Regions from separate parts of the Acinetobacter sp. YH16032 genome, predicted to be linked through region 2. Evidence: predicted binding sites of a transcription regulator. Region 2 holds the regulator's gene; the other holds the start of a gene.
The links. Region 2 encodes PhoB, which activates phosphate uptake and scavenging genes when phosphate is short. Its sites were predicted from a motif close to TGTCATNAANCTGTCATAA; they were not measured.

Region 1 (7,801 bases), on a different contig from region 2:
AATTTCCATTAGATAGAACGAAATCTTTACCATCAATATCAACTTTAGGACCCGTTACTGAAACATACTGGGTATAACTTTTACCTGGGTTGTGTGTACGCTCTTGTTGAGTTCTTACATATTCAGCAGTGAGTGTGTTTTTTTCATCTGGTGTAAAAACAAACTTTGTACCTAGATTTGTTTTTTGAAAATCTGGTTCACTCTCACCTGTTTCGGCTGTATTTTTTTGTAATGAACTTTCTTCAATCGTTTGAAGACCAGCTGTAACTTGAACCGAAAGAAGCTTATCAATTAATGGTGCATTTACATACAAGCTGGTATTGGTTGCGTCGTTGTTAACGTCATTCGATTTACCAGCTTTGATATATTCTGTTCGAATACTTGCAGTCAAACGATCTTGATGCTTTTTAGTAATGATATTAATTACACCACCCATAGCATCAGAACCATATAGAGAGGATGACGGGCCTCGAATCACTTCAATACGTTCAATTGATTCTATTGGCGGTAAGAAGTTTACTGATGCTCCTTGAACCCCCCCATTTGTTGTTAAAAGACTACCATCATTCATTGGACGTCCATCTACTAAAAATAAGGTATAAGCTGATCCCATACCCCGAATGGAGATCGTCTGGTTCGTTCCACCGCCTTGTACAAATACACCTGGAACATTTTTCAATGCATCAGTTACATCACTATAAGATTTTTTTTCTAATTCTTCGGCAGTAATCACTGAAATCGTAGCAGCAGCATCCGCTATATTTTGCTCATAACCACTCGCTGAAGTTACGACAATTGTTTTTAACTTAGTTGTATCTTGTTTTGCATTAATATCTTGACCAATTTGCTCTTGTGCAAAACTTGAAACCGACATAGTGGTTAAGACAGCAAACGCTAACTTAGATTTTAAAAATGTCTTTTGCATTGTGTAATTACCAAAGAATGTGTGGAGAGATCTTGTTCGAATTGTGTCGCATTGTAACAAATGATAATCACTTTGCAATAGATTATGATAACTATTCTCATTTATAGTTTTGTTTTTACATTTCAATTTTATTGATATTACTCATTTTGTTCAGTTTTCATAAAAAAAAGCCCCCTTTTAATGGGAGCTTTTCAAATCAACTTTTGTAAATTTAAAGGCAACTTATTTCATATAAGCGCCTTCTGATTGGCTGTGGTCTGTCTGGTCCACAACACGTTGTAACTCTGGGATATGCTGTTTTAGCGTAACTTCAACACCTTGTTTAAGTGTCACATCAATCGCTGAACACCCTTGACAGCCACCACCAAATTTCAAGACCGCTGTTAAACCATGCTCAGCATCTTCAACCACTTCAACCAATGCACAGTTTCCACCATGCCCTGCTAAACCAGGGTTAATTTCTGACTGTAATACATAGGTTATACGTTCTTCAATGGATGCATCTGGACCTACACGTGGCACTTTCGAGTTAGGTGCACGGAAAGTCAACTGACCACCAAAGCGATCTTTGTTGTAATCAATCACTGCATCCAATAAGTATGGGATTGATGGTGTATCAATATATGCAGCAAATTTTGGATATTCTTGTTTATAGTCGGTTGGAACGACTTCATCTGGTGCACTATATGCCATGCAGCATTCAGCACGTGGTGTACCCGGATGTTCTACGAAAACACGTACCGCGATACCAGGAGTATTTTGCTTCTCTAAAAGTTCAAACAAATACTCTTGCGCAGTTGGTGTAATTAATAAATTTGGAATTTCTTCAGCAACTGCAGTGCTGGTGTTCTCAGTCGACATAACAATTTTTCCTCAAGCTGAAGACTCTATTTTAACTGAAGATCGGGGATAATATTTAAAATTCAACTAAATTTGTCAGAATTATTATATTAATAACAATTAAATTTAAAAAAATGGCATGATGAATAGAATTAAAGCAATTTATTCAATCTTATCTATATGCTTGATTTACCTTTTAATCATACTGTCACCATCGTTTTAATTACGGTTGCCATTTCACTGGTTGCATTTTCCAATCAAAATATTATGAATCGTTTGATTTTTTGGCCTCCAGCCATGCAGAAAGGTCAATACGATCGATTTATCACGCATGGTTTTATACATGCAGATGGAACACATCTACTGTTCAATATGATCACACTCTTTTTCTTTGGAAGTGTAATTGAGAGTTTTTATCGACAATACTTATATGAACTCGGATTTGTTCTGTTCTATTTAGGCGGTTTAATCGCGGCAATTATTCCAAGCTATTTAAAACATAAAAATGATCACCGCTGGGCAAGTCTAGGCGCTTCTGGAGCAGTATCAGCAGTCTTGTTTGCTTATATTTTATTTCAGCCATGGAAACTGATATTTGTCTTCTTTATTCCAGTTCCAGCCATTATTTTTGCCGTGCTTTATGTTGCTTATAGTATTTGGTCAGGTAAACGTGGAAACAGTAACATCAACCACAGCGCACATTTATGGGGTGCAGCCTACGGTGTCGTGGTAACGATATTGATTGAACCTCAAATTATCCCACACTTCTTCAGCAAGTTGCTTCAACTACCTTTCTAATCCTTTGATCATTGCGGAGGGTTAAAACACTCCGCACAAATACCTTTAAATTCAAAGTTGATGCTGGTAAATAAATCAAAAACACAAATTCAACAATGATAATGATTATCATTTATATATTCATGTTAATCTTTTATCAAACCTCGAGGTATTGATATGACTTACAATAAACTTCCATTGGCACTCATTCTTTCATTCAGCGCCTTTGTTTCATATGCTCAACCTGTTCAATTCACTTATCAAGATCAAACTATTCAACTTCAAAATACACCACAGAAGCTGGCTGTTTACGAATTATCCGCGTTGGATACACTGAATGCTTTAGGTATTCAAGCATCAATCGTACCTGAAACTACTTTTGTTGGTGCTTTGAAAAAATTTAATGACAAACAATATGTAAAAGCTGGATCTTTATTTGAACCCAACCAAACCTTATTAAAAGAACAAAAGCCAGATCTCATCATTGTCGGCGGGCGTTCTGCTGCAAAATTAAATGAGGTCAAAAAAATTGCACCTGCAATCAACCTCTGGCCTGATACTCAAAACTTCAATCAAGACCTGAAAAATCGCACACTTTTTTTAGCAAAAATGTTTAATAAGGAACAACTCGCACAATCTAAATTAGATCATGTCTATGCCCTTCAAGCACAACTTAAACAACTCACTAAAGGCAAATCCGGCCTGATGCTTTTTGCCATGGGTGATAATTTTATACCGCATGCAAAGAATGAAAGATTTGGATTTGCCTATGATATTTCTGGCTTAAAGTCAGTGGTGCCGACTGCAGCACCTCAAGCCTCAAGTACTCGACCTGCTCCAAACTCACCAGAAGCTCTTGCTGCCGCGCAACGCAATTTAGAGCGTCTAGTACAAGCAATAAAACAAAATCCTGATTTCATCATTGTGTTAGACCGTGGTGCTGTAAACACGCAAAACTATGCTGCGAAACAACATATTCAATCACATCCATTACTCAAGAATAGTCAAGCAGTCAAAGAGAATCGTGTCATCTTTGTTGATGCCGATGCCTGGTATTTAACGGGCGCTGGCTTAGATAACACTGCATTTATGTTAGAAGAATTGATCAATGGTATAAAAAATACTAAATAATTGATTTTATTTATAAAGGAAGTCTTCGGCTTCCTTTTTTTAGAAATATCTCGTAATAATTCAATCAATATCTGGTAATTAATGCCACCTAGATCATTAATTTTGTCAGGATAATGTAGGCATCCGCGAATTTATTCATTTTTTTTTGAGATTTTTTGCATGTCTAATCAACCTGATGGTTTACAATTTTCCTCTAACACGTCCTCTAAACCCAGCAGTTCAAAATCAGGCCAACGCATCGTCAGTGCTGCATTACAACAGATTCAGCCAGAATACGCTGATGCAGTTATCAATGAAAAGAATTGGCGAAAATCCTATCCGATTCATTTTAAACGGTTGGTAGAATGTGGGCTCTCATCACCTGAAGCTGCGCTGCGCATCGCTCAAGATGGACTTCAACAAGCTTATGAAGAGTTTAGTTTTCAACGTGATCAACATACACATGCATTGAATGAAGTGATGAATCTTAAATCAACAGATTTAAATACCTACACACTTCAAGGAAACTCTACTGCTGAGCCGCAATGGTTTGTACCTTATCAGGGTAAAAATTTAGAAGGTCAAGCCCTACTCGACCAAATTCAACTCTGGTTAGACCGAGGTATTATAGAAGCATCACATGCTCAGGCACTACAAGCGTGTGTGCAGCATCCAGAGTGGTTTGACCTTTCGGATCGAACAATGGTGCTGTTTGGTGCAGCTTCTGAAGCAGGACCTTTACCTTGGCTGGCGAAATGGAAAGCCAATATCGTGGCGCTTGATTTAAATCATGAGCGAGTATGGACAAAGATTTTGAATACTGTTCTGCAAGGCAATGCGACCTTATACGCTCCAAGTGTCGAATCAATAGATTCATCTGCATCTATACGTGAAGCTGCAGAGCGTTTAGGCGTTAACTTATTAACAGATACCCCTGAGATTGCACATTGGCTCACCCAGTTTGATCAAGACTTAGATCTTGCCGCGATTGCGTATTTAGATGGCGAAAAGCATGTTCGTGTTTCTATGGCGATGGACGCCATTATGCAACATGTCAGCCAACAAAAATCCAATACCAGTTTAATGTATATGTGTACGCCCACTGACGTCTACGCTGTACCACAGGAAGTTATTCAAGGTGGATTAGATAAGTTTAAATCACGCTCTAAACTTGAAAATATTCTGTCCAAGAGTATTTCGACTGTCTCTCGTGACTATTTTTTCAAACAAAACGAAGAACGCTTATTCCCATGTCATGATAAACAGTATGGGATCTGCGACTGTCTTGTGGTTGAACAAGGTCCAAATTATGCGTTGGCGAAAAGGATTCAACAATGGCGCGCTACGTTAGCACGGTCACAAGGTCAACGTGTCAGCATCAATATTGCTCCATCGACCACTACACATTCGGTAACCAAAAACCCATTATTAAAAGCTGCTTTCAATGGTGCCAATTTGTTTGATGTTGAAGCATTTGAACCCGCGACGACCAATGCGATTATGGCTGCGTTGTGGATTCATGATTTGAGAAACCCACAGTCGGTTGCCAATCCTGACATCGCCCTCAATCATCCATTAGACTTAATCATGCATGGTGCTAATCATGGTGGATTATGGCGTGTAGCATATCTCGCACGCACCGCCCTACCATTTGCCGCATTATATGGTTTTGCTGAGGAAAAACTCCCCTTGAAAAAACTTTGGTCTAAATTCCAAAAATAAGTGTCATAAACAATTGATCATAAAAAAAGCGCTGATTGTTCAGCGCTTTTTTAGTCTTTAAGTATTGAATTCAATCAGGTGAACTGAAGGAACAACCAGAATAAACCACCTGACAAACAGATTGTTGCTGGCAGTGTGAAAATCCACGCTGATAAGATTGTGCGAACCATTTGGAAGTTTAAGCCCGACTTATTCGCAACCATCGTACCTGCTACAGCAGAGTTTAAAACGTGTGTTGTTGACACTGGCATACCAAAGCCATCAGCAGCAGCAATCGTTGACATTGCAACTAACTCTGCAGACATCCCCTGACCATAAGTCATGTGTTGTTTACCAATACGCTCACCAACGGTAACAACAATACGTTTCCAGCCTACCATCGTCCCTAGACCTAATGCCAATGCAGTCGCAACTTTCACCCATGTTGGAATGTATTGAAGGAATGAATCTAAGTTATCACGGTAGTTGTCCACTGTTTTTTCTTGCGCTTCAGTCATGGCAGGTAAAGCTTCTGCTTTATCTAAACGCTTGAATGCAGTCGTGCTGAGGTACATATCATTACGGAATTCAGCCACTTGATCTTCAGGAACATCTTTAATGGATGTGTAGCTTCCTACTTTTTCACCTAAATGATCCGTCAAGCTTGCCAAAGCTGGCACAACTTCAGGTGTGATTTCTTTGGTTTGGATATATGACGTGATAATTTGACGTGCTTTTTCATCTGGAATATCTTGGTGATTTGGATAAATCAAATCAGCAGTTTGAGCAGATAACTGACCAAACGTTTGGATATGTTGTTGATCTAGACTCTTGTTTAAAGAGTAAGCCAATGGCACGATCCCGATCAGAATCAACATAATCAGACCCATACCTTTTTGACCATCATTTGAGCCGTGTGCAAAACTTACACCGGTACACGTGAAAATCAAAATGGCACGAATAAGTGGCGGCGGCGGTTTATTCCCTTCTGGTGGTTGGAATAATTCCACTTGTTTCTTAAAGATTTTTTTAACCAATAAGAACAATACAGCCGCAAATGCAAAACCGATTAATGGTGAGAATAAAAGTGCTTTACCCACTTTCATCACCTGTTCCATGTCTACACCTGACGCACCATTACCTGCGTTTAAGATGTAGTTCATGATGCCCACACCTAAAATTGAACCGATCAGTGTATGCGAGCTAGAAGCAGGGATACCGAGGAACCAAGTTCCTAAGTTCCATACGATTGCGGCAATCAACATGGCAAAGACCATGGCAAAACCAGCACCTGAACCGACGTTCATAATCAATTCAACAGGCAATAGCGCGATAATACCGTAGGCAACTGCACCACTTGCGACCATTACGCCAAGGAAGTTACAGAAGCCCGCCCACATTACAGCGACAGGTGCAGATAAAGCGTTGGTATAAATAACTGTTGCCACAGCATTGGCCGTGTCATGGAAACCGTTAACGAACTCGAAACCCAATGCGATAAACAATGCCGTGGCCAACATGATCACAGCATAAAGATTTAAAGCAGGCACATGAGATAAATCAGCAGCCAACTGAAAACCAATGTAAATCAAGGTTGAAACAATCAGTGTAAGGAACACTGGCATAAAGAATTTCGGCGTTGGCACGTGAACATTCGTCGACTGCATAGGCGTTGACGATTGTGCTGAATCTGAAACTGGAGTTTGATTAGAATTCATGCAAGCAGAGAAAGAGGATAAATATCCCCTCTATTGTTCAATTTAATTATTACAATTATATGACAAAGAGCTGTCATATAAGTCATCCAAACGACACTTATTTAAGAAAATTAAACTTTAAAAACAACCAATATTCAAAATTTAACAATAATAATCAGATAGTTAATACAAAACCCTCGCCTTTAATCTTTATTTCAATCGGTAATTAAATAGATGAAATAAAGATGACATCACTGTCACATTTGTTACAACGGCAGTTATTATTACATTAGATTATGACAACATGATGAAATATAGACAGTTTCAGTTTTGATAGGTTGATCATCGTAGTCGATGGATGAAATTCACCCTTAATTTTTTGGGAATAGGTTCATAAATTTTTATTTATCAGAAAAGTGGACGTAACTCTGCTAAAATATTGCACCATTATTTGTGCAGATTTTTGTGAGAGTCATTTGATGTCTACCCTCGCCACCTTAAAAGCGCTTCTTGCCAAACGTATCCTGATTATTGATGGTGCAATGGGTACCATGATCCAACGCCACAAATTGGAAGAAGCTGATTACCGTGGTGAACGTTTTGAGGATTGGGCCTACGACCTTAAGGGTAATAACGACTTATTGGTTCTAACTCAGCCACAGATTATTCAAGGCATTCATGAAGCTTATCTTGAAGCTGGTGCAGATATTATTGAAACCAACTCGTTCAATGGAACCCGTGTTTCAATGTC
Region 2 (7,801 bases):
GTCAATCGGTAGCTAAACTCTCTGATAGTCCAGGAAAAACGATGACTGATAATGATACCTTCCTCGCATATTTGCGTCAGGTATTTGATGTTGAGTCTCCTTAATCATAATTTCCCTTTTCTGATTTTTTGCTAATACCATGCAAAAAATCAGAATAATTTTGAAAAAGTCTTGTGCTAAGATTTGAACAAGGCCAATAGAACTATTCAATAAATATGACCACTAACGCTTTTGATTTCGGTCTGCTCATTGAAGCAGAACAACTTGTTCCTCATTTAGGAAGTGAAAAGTTACGTATTGTTGATTTGACCCGAAGTTCGGTCTATGAGCAATTACATATTCCGCATGCTATACATCTGAAGCCAAAATTTTTAGTGCGCCAAGAGGAACAAACTACGGGTTTATTGCCTGATGATGAAGGGCTTCAGCAGCTAGTCCAGATATTAAACATATCACCTGAGCATCATGTCGTGGTCTATGATGATGAAGGTGGGGCATGGGCTGGTCGACTGATCTGGAATTTACACTGTATGGGTTTTTATAACACCAGTTTATTAAATGGTGGTATTCATGCATGGTTAGGCGCCAACTATCCTACTTCTTCAGAAGTTGAAGAGGTTCAGCCAGTCACATGTCTTTTTCAAGTTAAGACATCCAATGTTGATCAACACCGTATTGATTATTCAACTTTAATAAAAAAAATTGAAAATAAAACTTGCCAAGTATGGGACTGCCGAACGGCTGAGGAGTATACCGGGCAACGTCTCGCGGCACGTCGTGGTGGACATATTCCAACGGCTAGACATTTTGAGTGGAGTACTGCACTTAATCGTCAAAATCATTTAAAATTGCACCCCTTAGAACGCACGCAACAACGTTTAGAACAATTGGGCTTTCAATTTGATCAGCCAGTCGTCGTATATTGTCAGTCTCATCACCGTTCAGGTTTAGCTTACATTATTGGTCGATTACTGGGTTGGGATATCCAAGCTTATGATGGTGCGTGGAGCGAGTGGGGCAACCGCCTCGACAGTCCAATCATTACTGGAGAGTCACCTGAGTGAGTCTGACAAATTTAAAAAAGAAACTATTTATTCAAGCGCAGCAAATCGTCCCGCAACAAAAACTCAGCCGTTTGGTGGGTAAAGTCGCAGCCAGTGAAAACCCAGTATTAAAGAATGTTGTCATTCAAGCATTTAAAGCAAAATATGGCATTGATATGTCAATTGCTGAGCAACAAAATGCTTTGAAATTTAAATCCTTTAATGAGTTTTTCACTCGCTCTTTGAAAACAGGCGTTCGTTCAATTGATTCTAATCCTAGAAGTGTCGTGTCACCTGCAGACGGTGCAATTTCACAATTAGGTAAAATCAATGAGGGCGATATTTTTCAGGCAAAAGGTCAAAGCTTTTCAGTTGAAAAGTTAATTGGTGATCCTCAATTGGCAGCACCATTCAAAAATGGTGAATTTGCAACCGTGTACTTATCACCGCGTGATTATCATCGTGTGCATATGCCTTATTCTGGCACATTGACTGAAACTTTATATATTCCAGGTGAATTATTTTCAGTCAACCAAACTACAGCTGAAAATATTCCGGGTTTGTTTGCACGTAATGAACGAATGGTATGTTTATTCGATACTGATGTTGGTCGTATGGCTGTTGTTTTAGTTGGTGCAATGATTGTTGCTGGAATTGAAACTGTTGCGACAGGTAAAGTAAAACCAACAGGTCGCTTAGAGCTGAACCATCATGCGATGAAACTTGAAAAAGGTGATGAGCTCGGACGTTTTTATTTGGGTTCAACTGCTGTAGTTTTGTTTGAGAAAGATAAAATGCAATGGGACCAAGCATTCAAGGCGAACTCAACTGTAGTAATGGGTGAAGCGTTGGGTCATCTTATTTGAGTATATCTTCTGAATAAAAAAAAGCGCCTAAGGCGCTTTTTTTTTATTCGTGTATTTTATACAAGCGTTCTTTGGGAAACACGGCAATAAATGTAGAGCCTTCGTTTTCTTTCGACTCGATTTCAATATGTGCGCCATGTTGCATAAGTACGTGCTTAACGATGGCAAGGCCTAAACCAGTACCACCTGTTTGACGACTGCGTGCACTATCCACACGATAAAAACGCTCAGTTAAACGCGGTAAGTGTTTTGGATCAATTCCAATACCAGTATCCTGAACAGAAAAATAGCCACGTTCCCCATCATCATGCCAGCCGATGGTAATGGTGCCACCTTTCGGGGTGTACTTTATGGCATTGGTAATTAAGTTACTAAACGCACTCGCCAATTCCATATCTGAACCAATTAAGTCACAGTGGCTGTCTATATCAAGGTTAAGTGTATGACCATAATCAATATTGTAAGCTTGCGCGTCATCGAACAGATGGTTCATTAAACTTGGCATTTCGATAATTTGATTTTTCGCAATTTGTTTTTCATTTTCTAAACGAGACAAAAGCAAAAGATCATTGACCAATGCATTCATGCGTTTAGTTTGCGATTGCATTTGTTCAAAGGCACGTTTCCAACGCGGATTGATATCTTCTTGATCTGTGAATGTTTCGATATACCCACTTAACACTGTGAGTGGTGTTCTTAATTCATGTGAAATATTGTCAACAAAATCTGAACGCATTTGCTCGAGATTTTTCATACGGGTAATGTCGTGCGCAACTAAGAGGCGACTTTCATTGCCAAAGCGAGTCAGTTTGATTTGCGCGTACTTATTATCATGGTTCACCAATTTAATTTTTACACCATCTGGTGCTTGATGGGTATTATGAAAATATTCAATAAAATCTGGCTGGCGAATAATCGTGAGCAGGTTACGGCCACGATCAACAGCTTGAATCCCAAATAGTTTTTCCGCAGCAGGATTCCACCATTCGATTTGATGGGAATCATCCGTAAGAATAATCGCTTCTGATAAAGCTACGAGAGAAGATTGAGTTCGATCGATCAGTCCAACCATTTCAGACTGAACAATACGTTCTTGGCGTTGAGCCCGATATACATTGAACAGTAATGCCCCCCAGATTCCATTTAAATTTGGTGGTACATCGTAAGGACGATTCGAAATCCAATCATTGACTAAATATAATGAGCGTAATTGGATACCAAAAAATATGAGACAGGCAATGCCTAAGCATATCCAAAGATAGCCAATCCCTAACCCGATACAGCCCGCAATAATCAGTAGAAATACCAGTAAACGTAAGTCTTGCTTGGCAAAAGTCCATAAACTGCTATATAGAAACTTTTGATGTTCACGTGCCAATTCTGGGACGGGGTAGGGTTCGTACATAAAATCTAAATTAACCTAAAGCAACATCAGCTCGTGTTGAAAAACGATAGCCAGTACCACGCACAGTTTGAACATAACGGTCTGCACCATAAGGTTCGAGCACCTTACGTAAGCGACGGATATGGACGTCGATGGTTCTGTCTTCAATATACACATTTCCACCCCATACCTGATCAAGTAATTGAGCACGGGTATAGGCACGTTCTGGATGAGTCATAAAGAATGCCAATAGACGATATTCTGTTGGCCCCATATCAAGAATATTTTGATTATAGCTGACACGTTGGCTTACTGGGTCAAGAATTAAGCCATTTGCATCAATGGTTTTTTCGCCATTTAACGCATTTGCACGTCTTAACACCGCTTTAATACGGGATACCAACTCACGTGTTGAAAATGGTTTCGTCATATAGTCATCTGCTCCAGCATCAAGACCTTGAACTTTATGGTCTTCTTCGCCACGCGCAGTCAACATAATGACTGGAATTTCTGAAAGTGTTTCATCACGCTTAAGGCGACGACACAAATCTACGCCACTCACGCCACCCGGTAACATCCAGTCGAGTAGGATAAGCGCTGGACGTTGATCAACAATCATTTGATGTGCTTGTTTCGCATCTTCTGCTTCCAAGCATTGAAAGCCTGCCATATCTAAAGAAGTATGGATCATTTCCCGAATTGGGAGCTCGTCGTCGACAATTAAAATGTAGTCATCTTTCACAACGCAATATCCTATGATGAACGGTGAACCGTTTTATATTTATGACAGGCTTATTACAAAGATTAATTATGACAGTATCATTGCAAGATGGAAATCGAAGTTAAATATAGCAATGTTTTGTGACAATTAGGCTGATATTTTGTCTCATTGATATTTATTAATTTGAAATTAAATCAATATCTTAAATTTACTTACGATTTGTCACAATTTCTTCATCTTAATTTGATGCTACTTTTTCATTAGATCATTCAATAGGGCGAGAAAAACGGTTTTACATGCCTGAACGACCTCAGCACGTGGAAGTTTAAAACCACCTACTACCCAGCGAACAGCAACTTGAGTGACATAGCCATTTAGACCAGTTGCAATCAAGGAGATCTCTTTTTCAGTGAGATGGGTATGTGGCATCATTAATGTGACAAAGGCATGAATCATTCGGTCGAAACGGCCCATTGTTTCTTGAATGGTTGCATGATTATGAAGTTCTTGGACGAGCATTGCATCAATATAAATAATCCGAGCGGTACGCGGATCATCTTCTAAAAAACTAAAGAACGCATTTAGACCTGCATCAATCATGTTTAGAGGCTCAGGAGAGGCTTTCATAATAGCTTGCATTAATGTTTGTTGAAGCTTCTCAATCAGTTCTAAAAAGATCGTTTGGAATAAGTTTTCACTTTTCTTAAAAGATTCATAAAAGTAACGTTCAGTTAATTTCGCTTGTGTGCAAATATCTTTAACGGTTACTGAGAAAAAACCATGAGCTCCATATGCTTCAATACCCGCTTCAATAAGTTTCTCACGGCGTGCTTGTTTGCGTTCAGTTAAGGACATCCCTTTAAATTGACGCTCTTTTGCGGGAGGCTTTTCAATCGCTTGCTCGTGTTCTGATGGAGTGAGGTTCTCTGGGTTCATAGCAATTCGAGTCTTTTTATAAAAGTGTTATGCTGCGGTCAGTATAGAGTACTGATCAGCTAAAGATACTAAATTGGCCTATAGTAACAATAAAAATGGTCGATAGTTACATTGACAATAATAATTGTCAAAATTATAGTGAACATGAATGACCCAGATCAACGCTGTGGTGCATAAAAATCAAAAAAAGGATTCACAATGAAAAATTTTAAAAACAAAGTGGCTGCAATCACAGGTGCAGGTTCTGGTATTGGTCAACAACTTGCGGTGTTACTGGCTAAGCAAGGTTGTCATTTGTCTTTAAGTGACGTAAATGAAAAGGGCTTAGCAGAAACAGTTGAACTGACGAAGAATGCAAATGTACGAGTCACAACCAAAAAAGTAGATGTTGCGAATCGTGACGAAGTTAAAGCATGGGCGGCTGAAACTGTACAGAATCATGGTTCAGTGAACATGATTTTCAACAATGCTGGGGTGGCATTGGGTTCGACCGTTGAAGGTGCAACATACGAAGAGTTGGAATGGATTGTTAATATTAACTTCTGGGGTGTCGTATACGGCACCAAAGAATTCTTACCATATATTAAGAAAACAGGTGATGGACACATTATCAACATTTCAAGTCTATTCGGTTTAACTGCGCAACCCACTCAGTCTGCTTATAATGCAACTAAATTTGCTGTACGTGGTTTCACTGAATCTCTTCGTCAAGAGCTAGATATTGAAAATGTGGGTGTGAGCGCGCTTTGCGTACATCCAGGTGGCATTCGTACCAATATTGCGAAAGCTGCAAAAATGAATGACAGTTTAAAATCTTTGGGCATGAATCCACAGAAATCTGCACAGACATTTGATAAATTATTACGTTGTCCACCTGAAGAAGCAGCGCGTCAAATTCTAGAAGCAGTGCAAAAAGATCGCCGTCGTTTACTGATTGGTAACGATGCGAAAGTGATTGATTTAATGCAACGTGTGATGCCAACGGGCTATCAAAAAGTGACTGCATTTGCGACTAAAATGAGTAAACGTTTCGATTCTAAATAATCGTTAAAAAAACCCGCGTCATGCGGGTTTTTTATTTTCTTGATTTTTAATTTAAATCAGTACTTGAACAGTTTTCTTTTTCCAAACAAATTGATAATACAAACCTTGCATCACACATAAGCAAACGAAAGCCAAAGCATAAGCGTACCAGATTCCCGCCAGCCCCCACCATGCGCTAAATAGATAAGCTGCTGGGAGTTCAATACAGAGTATGGCTACAATATTGATGATCATTGGCATAGTCACAGTGCCACTTGCACGCATAATTGAGGCGAAAATAGCACTCGCGCCAAAAAATAAAATTGACCACAGCACAATAAACAATAATTGTTGCCCGAGTATCACAACTTTTTCATCTGTAATAAATAATGCCATGAGATATTTTGAGAACAAATAAGCCAAGATTACGAGCCCGCCTGTAAAGACAAAATTCATGCCCAGTGCTGTTTTAGTTACACGTGATAAAGAATCGGCTTTACCAGCACCAATCGCTTGAGCCCCAAAAATAGAAGTGGCAATTGCGATAGACAGAGCAGGGAATTGGATATAGTTCAAAACCTGATTGACTGCGCCATAAGCAGCTGTTGCTTCTGAACCATAGCGATTGACCAAACCGACAATGACTAAACCTGCCACAGAAGTCGTGACCATTTGAATGCCTGTAGGAACACCAAGCCTGAGAATAATTTTGCTCAGTTCAGGATTGTGGCGTACATGTTTACACATTGCTAAATCTGGACGTAATGGATGATTTTTTTTATTTAAATAAACGTACAGAAAAATAAGGACGGCCAGATAACCCACAATCGTAGCGATGGCGGGTGCAATGATACCCAATTGAGGAAATCCAAAATATCCAGCGATGAGAACAGGAGTAATAAAGAGCCCAATTAGACTGGTCATTCCCAAAGCGATGAGAGGTGTAATGCTATCACCGACACCACGTAAGATAGAGGTATAAATAATATAGATAAAGAGGAGTGGGCTACCTGCTAACATCCATTGAACATAAGGCAAAGATAAATGCATGACACTTGGGTCTGTGCCCAAGGCCTCAAGAATGTGGCGTGCAGATAGAACACCTAAAATGGCAATAATCGTCCCGCCGATCAATGTCATAAAAATAGTAGAGCCGACAACTGCTCGAACTTTTTCTAAATTTTGTGCTCCCCACGCTTGACCAACCAATACCGTCGAGCCAGCCGAAAGCCCAATTACAAAAGCCAAGAGACAGAACAAAATAGGGAAGAAGACTGAAACAGCAGCAATTGCTTGGACGCCCATCATTTGCCCGACGAAGATCGTATTAATTGTGCCTGATAAATTTTGCAGGATATTGGTTGCAATCAGCGGAACTAAAAAAACTAAAAAAACTTTCCAGAAACCAGGTTCATCAATCGGCCGTAAGGTTCTCGCCATATATAAGTCTTATCCATTATTGTTTTCTATATCAACGGATTGACCTTAGCACCTTATCATTCAAATTGCTTTAGTAATAAAGTAATCCGTTGCATCTCTTTTCGTTATTGTGATTAAACCTTCGTTAAAATTTCTCCTGCAAGATGCAAGGTTTCTTCTTGTTTTGCAAAACAGACTCGAATGAGCTTCAGATCTTGAGGTGGCTGTTGATAAAACACTGATATAGGAATCGCTACCAGTTTGTGTTGTTCTGCAAGATATTGGCACATTTCTATATCTGTGAGCTCAGGTCTTAGTGTACTGAAATCTAAGTTTTGAAAATAAGTTCCTGGTGACGGCAGATATTGAAATTTTGAATGTTGAATTCCATGGATGAATAAGTCACGTT

Region 1: FTV32_RS04050 (inorganic phosphate transporter) is a predicted target of PhoB. The motif match lies at 7,345-7,363, and genes of this name have one in related genera.

What each region holds. Positions count from the first base shown of each region.
Region 1 covers NZ_VPEE01000003.1:192,514-200,314, forward strand. Annotated here, with positions in the region: gene FTV32_RS17415 (TonB-dependent receptor domain-containing protein) at 1-925, opposite strand, end outside; gene nfuA (Fe-S biogenesis protein NfuA) at 1,148-1,786, opposite strand; gene FTV32_RS04035 (rhomboid family intramembrane serine protease) at 1,946-2,563, shown strand; gene FTV32_RS04040 (ABC transporter substrate-binding protein) at 2,720-3,673, shown strand; gene FTV32_RS04045 (hypothetical protein) at 3,833-5,374, shown strand; gene FTV32_RS04050 (inorganic phosphate transporter) at 5,449-7,071, opposite strand; gene metH (methionine synthase) at 7,530-7,801, shown strand, end outside.
Region 2 covers NZ_VPEE01000012.1:48,185-55,985, forward strand. Annotated here, with positions in the region: gene pncB (nicotinate phosphoribosyltransferase) at 1-104, shown strand, start outside; gene FTV32_RS08280 (sulfurtransferase) at 216-1,064, shown strand; gene asd (archaetidylserine decarboxylase) at 1,061-1,909, shown strand; gene phoR (phosphate regulon sensor histidine kinase PhoR) at 1,953-3,314, opposite strand; gene phoB (phosphate regulon transcriptional regulator PhoB) at 3,325-4,035, opposite strand; gene FTV32_RS08300 (TetR/AcrR family transcriptional regulator) at 4,264-4,950, opposite strand; gene FTV32_RS08305 (SDR family oxidoreductase) at 5,149-5,994, shown strand; gene FTV32_RS08310 (MATE family efflux transporter) at 6,046-7,413, opposite strand; gene FTV32_RS08315 (methionine aminotransferase) at 7,527-7,801, opposite strand, start outside.